DNA from 2 places in the Microbulbifer magnicolonia genome. Region 2 is predicted to be linked to the other one. Evidence: predicted binding sites of a transcription regulator. Region 2 holds the regulator's gene; the other holds the start of a gene.
The links. Region 2 encodes sigma-54, which starts transcription at its own class of promoters, with help from an activator protein. Its sites were predicted from a motif close to TGGCACANNNNTTGCNNT; they were not measured.
Positions count from the first base shown of each region.

Region 1: glnA (glutamate--ammonia ligase) is a predicted target of sigma-54. The motif match lies at 1,508-1,525, and genes of this name have one in related genera.

Region 1 covers NZ_JAYEFD010000002.1:842,462-844,918, forward strand. Annotated here, with positions in the region: gene thiI (tRNA uracil 4-sulfurtransferase ThiI) at 1-1,274, opposite strand, end outside; gene glnA (glutamate--ammonia ligase) at 1,602-2,457, shown strand, end outside.
Region 2 covers NZ_JAYEFD010000001.1:1,565,379-1,567,835, forward strand. Annotated here, with positions in the region: gene lptB (LPS export ABC transporter ATP-binding protein) at 1-426, shown strand, start outside; gene RRF64_RS06910 (RNA polymerase factor sigma-54) at 620-2,068, shown strand; gene hpf (ribosome hibernation-promoting factor, HPF/YfiA family) at 2,379-2,457, shown strand, end outside.

The DNA of each region.
Region 1 (2,457 bases), on a different contig from region 2:
AGCGGGTCCAGCTCCTCCTCGTCCGGGTGGCGGATGTCGATCACCACGGCGTCGCCGGGCTCCTCGCGGATTTCCACGTCCGGCGCCTCGCCGTTCACCTCCTCGATCACCTCGTCGATGTTCTGCATCACGCGGTTGCCGATGGCCCTGTCGAGGATGGTGAAGTCGAAGCGGTTCTCCTCCTTCTCCACCTTCTCGATCTTGGCGCGCGTGGTCGGTTTCACCGAGATCACGCCGCAGTACTCGGGCATGTTCGCGGCGAATTCCTCGGTGCCGATCTCCCGCGCGGTGCGGATGATGTCGGTCTTGTCGCTGGCGATCAGCGGCCGCAGCACCAGGGTGTCGGTGACGCTGTCGATCACCGCCAGGTTCTTCAGCGTCTGGCTGGATACCTGGGCGATGGCCTCGCCGGTCACCACCGCGTCCACCTCCAGTTCATTGGCGATGGCGGTGGCGGCGCGCAGCATCATGCGCTTCAGGATCACGCCCATGTAGGAGTTGTCGACATTCTCGAGGATCTCCGCCACCACCTCGTCGAAGGGCACGGTGACGAAGCGCACCCGGTGGGAGGCGGCGTACTTGTTCCACAGGAAGTAGGCCACCTCCTTCACGCCCAGCTCGTGCTGGCGGCCGCCCAAGTTGAAGAACAGGTAGTGGGTGCGGATGCCGCGCTTGATGGTCAGGTAGCTGGCCACGGTGGAATCGAAGCCGCCGGATACCAGCGACAGCACCGGATCCTGGGTGCCGAGCGGGAAGCCGCCGAGACCGGGGTGCTGCGCCTCGATCACGTACAGCTTGTCGTGGCGGACCTCCAGCTTGACGGTGACGTCCGGGTCCTTGAGTTTCACGCCGGCGGCCTGGGTATTCTGGTTCAGGCCGCCGCCCACATACTGCTCCACGTCCAGGGACTTGAAGTCGTGCTGGCCGGTGCGCTTGGCGCGCACACAGAAGGTCTTGCCGGCGAGGTGCTCGCCCCACACCGACAGGGTCTTCTCGTAGATGTCCTGCAGGTCGCCGAGGGGGAACTGGCGCACGCGGGAAAAGTTGGCGATACCGGGCGTGTGCGCCAGCACCTCCTCGATGCGCCCACCCAGATGGGCGACCGCGTCCGGGGCGATCACGTCGATCTTCTCCCAGTCCTTGCGCACCACGATGCGGTCGTCCAGCTGTCTCAGCAGGCGCTGCAGATTGTCCTTGAGCTGGCGCGACATGCGCTTGCGCACCGGGTTGCTCTTGATGGTGATCTCGGGGAAAAACTTGACGACAAAGTGCATGGGAATCCGTCGGGTACCGCGTATTGATAGGGGGTGCGGCATTATAAGCTAGGGAGCCCCCGCCGGGCACAACTTGGTCGCGCACCCTATTCGTGCACTGGCGGCCCATTGCGCGCCATTTTGGTGCAGATAATGGTGGCCGACCCGCCAGACCGCATCTATTCTGCTCCAGTTGGCCCCGCGAAACTGCCAGCGCACGCCGCAATCGCAGCTGCGGCGCCGCTGCCCCAATTTGGCACACTCCTTGCTTTATTCCACGCCAGGAAGGGAGTGAATGCCGTTCGACGGCAAAGCGACAAATTACTTTTCAAGACCTGGAGGACAGCAATGTCAGCTAAAACGCTCGGTTTGATTAAAGAGAGTGAAGCCAAGTGGATCGACCTGCGCTTCACCGACACCAAGGGTAAAGAACAACACGTATCCATTCCGGTGTCGGAAATTGACGGCGAGTTCTTCGAAGAAGGCAAGATGTTCGACGGCTCCTCCATCGCTGGCTGGAAGGGCATCAACGAATCCGACATGATCCTGATGCCGGACGACGAAACCTCTTTCCTCGACCCCTTCACCGACGAAACCACCGTGATCATCCGCTGCAACATCGTGGACCCGATCACCGGCCAGGGCTACGAGCGCGACCCGCGTTCCATCGCGCTGCGCGCCGAGGAATACCTGAAGTCCACCGGCCTGGGTGACACCGTGCTGATGGGCCCGGAGCCCGAGTTCTTCGTATTCGACGACATCACCTGGGGTGCCGAAATGGGCGGCGCCTTCTACAAGATCAACTCCGAGGAAGCGGCCTGGTCCTCCGGTGCCAGCTATGCCGAAGGCAACATCGGCCACCGCCCGGGCGTCAAGGGTGGCTACTTCCCGGTGCCGCCGGTCGACTCCCTGCACGACGTGCGCGCCGCCATGTGTACCGCGATGGAGCAGATGGGTCTGCGTGTGGAAGTGCACCACCACGAAGTGGGCACTGCCGGCCAGTGTGAGATCGGCGTTGCCGCCAACACCCTGACCAAGAAGGCCGACGAGGTGCAGATCCTCAAGTACGCGGTGCACAACGTCGCCCACGCCTACGGCAAGACTGCGACCTTTATGCCCAAGCCGCTGGTCGGCGACAACGGCTCCGGCATGCACGTGCACCAGTCCTTCAGCAAGGACGGCGTGAACCAGTTCGCAGGTGACG
Region 2 (2,457 bases):
GCCATCCTCGAGACGCGCAAAGACCTGTCCCGCGCCGAGCGCCTGCAGCAGGTGCAGGAACTGCTGCGGGAGTTCAATATCACCCATATCGAGAACAGCCTCGGCATGGCCCTGTCCGGCGGCGAGCGGCGCCGTGTGGAAATTGCGCGCGCACTCGCCACCGACCCGGACTTCGTGCTGCTGGACGAGCCCTTCGCCGGCGTCGACCCCATCTCGGTCAACGACATCAAGCAGATCATCCGCCACCTGCGCGACCGCGGTATCGGCGTACTGATCACCGACCACAATGTGCGCGAGACGCTGGATATCTGTGAGACGGCCTATATCGTCAGCGAGGGCCACATCATCGCCGCCGGCACACCGGCGGAAGTGCTCGCCAACCAGCAGGTGCGCGAAGTGTATTTGGGACACGAGTTTACGATTTAGGCCCCGCGCAAATCAGCGGTCACCGTTTCCCGCCGGTGACCGACACTTCATCACCGCCGCCCGACACCCACCGCAAAACCAAGCTGCCGTTCCGGCACAGTTATTGCTTGTAATCCGCCGATCGGAGGGTTAGTCTGCAGCGTCCTGGATTTCCAGAAGATTCATCCGCCGCCTCGGTCTGCAGTTCCCCACTATGAAGCAGTCTCTCCAGTTAAAGCTCGGCACCCAGCTGACCATGACGCCTCAGCTGCAGCAGGCCATCCGGCTGCTGCAGCTGTCGACACTGGATCTGCAGCAGGAAGTGCAGTCGGCGCTGGACAGCAATCCGCTGCTGGAAATCGACGGCGACGAGCACGCCCACGGGGAGCCACTCCAGGAACATCCGTCGCCGGAACACACGACGGCCGCCGAAGCTGCGGACGGTGGCGGGGAAGGCGAGAGCGACTGGAGCCAGGACATTCCCGACGAGCTGCCGGTGGACACCCGCTGGGAGGATATCTACAGCGGCGGCAGTTACAGCGGTGGCGACGGGGACGAACTGGCACTGGAACAGCGCAATTCCGCGCCGGACAGCCTGCAGGACCACCTGCTGTGGCAGCTCAATCTCACCACCCTGTCCGAACTCGACAAGCTGATCGGCGAGAACCTGATCGACGGCATCGCCCCGAGCGGCTTCCTGGAAACACCCCTGAGCGAAATCGCCGCCGCGCTTGAGGCCGAAGAGGACGAAGTCCTCGCCGTGCTCAAGACGATCCAGCAGTTCGAGCCCGCCGGCTGCGGTGCCCGCGACCTGCGCGAGTGCCTGCTGCTGCAACTGCGCCAGCTGCCGGCCGCCACGCCCTGGCTGGAGCAGGCACAGACGGTGGTCGAGCGCCACCTGGATCTGCTCGGCAAACGCGACTTCCGCAGCCTCAGCCGTCGCACGCGGCTGAACGAGGCCCAATTGGGCGAGGTGATGCGCCTTATCCAGACGCTGACCCCCTATCCCGGCGAGGCTTTCGGCGGCGAGGAGCCGCAGTATGTGGTGCCGGATATCATCGTTCGCCGCCGCGAACAGCGCTGGCTGGTGGAGCTGAATCCAGAAACCACCCCCAGGCTGCGCATCAACGGCGACTACGCGGCCCTGATCAGGCGCGCCGACAACTCCAGCGACAACAATTTCCTGCGCGACCACCTGCAGGAAGCACGATGGTTTCTCAAAAGCCTGCAGAGCCGCAACGAGACGCTATTGAAAGTGGCCTCCTGCATCGTCGAGAAACAGCTGGGATTCTTCGAGCTGGGTCCCGAGGCTATGAAGCCCATGGTGCTCGCCGATATCGCGGAAACCATCGGCATGCATGAGTCCACCATTTCCCGGGTCACCACCCAGAAGTACATGTTCACGCCCCGCGGGGTCTTCGAGCTGAAGTACTTCTTCTCCAGCCACGTCAGCACCGACTCCGGCGAAGATGCCTCCTCCACCGCCATCCGTGCGATGATTCGCAAGCTGATCGACGCCGAAACGCCGCGCAAGCCGTTGTCCGACAACAAGATCACCCAGGAACTGGACAAGCAGGGCATCCAGGTCGCCCGCCGCACCGTGGCCAAGTACCGCGAGTCCATGGGCATCCCGTCTTCCAGCGAACGCAAGCGCCTGATTTAGCGCCGCTTGCCGACCAGACAGCGCACCCGACCGGAATGGCCACAACGGCGGCCGTGCGGCCCCGGCATCCCGACACCCGTTCAGCTGCCCTGTCAGCATCCGGCAACAATTACCGCGCCGCGGTCACCCCAAATGGTGTCGACCCTAGGGGAAACCCTGGTCGCAAACAGCCGGGCGCCCATTGCCACCCGGACCGCGACCAATCTCCGAACTTTGAGTGTATCCTTCCATTCTGGCGCACTTCCTAGTAGGGTTGCCGCCCAAACGGAAGGTAGTGCCGGTATGAGATGCACCCGATAAGGAGAAATCCATGCAGATCAACATTAGTGGCCACCACGTCGATGTCACTCCGCCCATGCGCGATTACTGCGAATCCAAGCTGGAAAGGC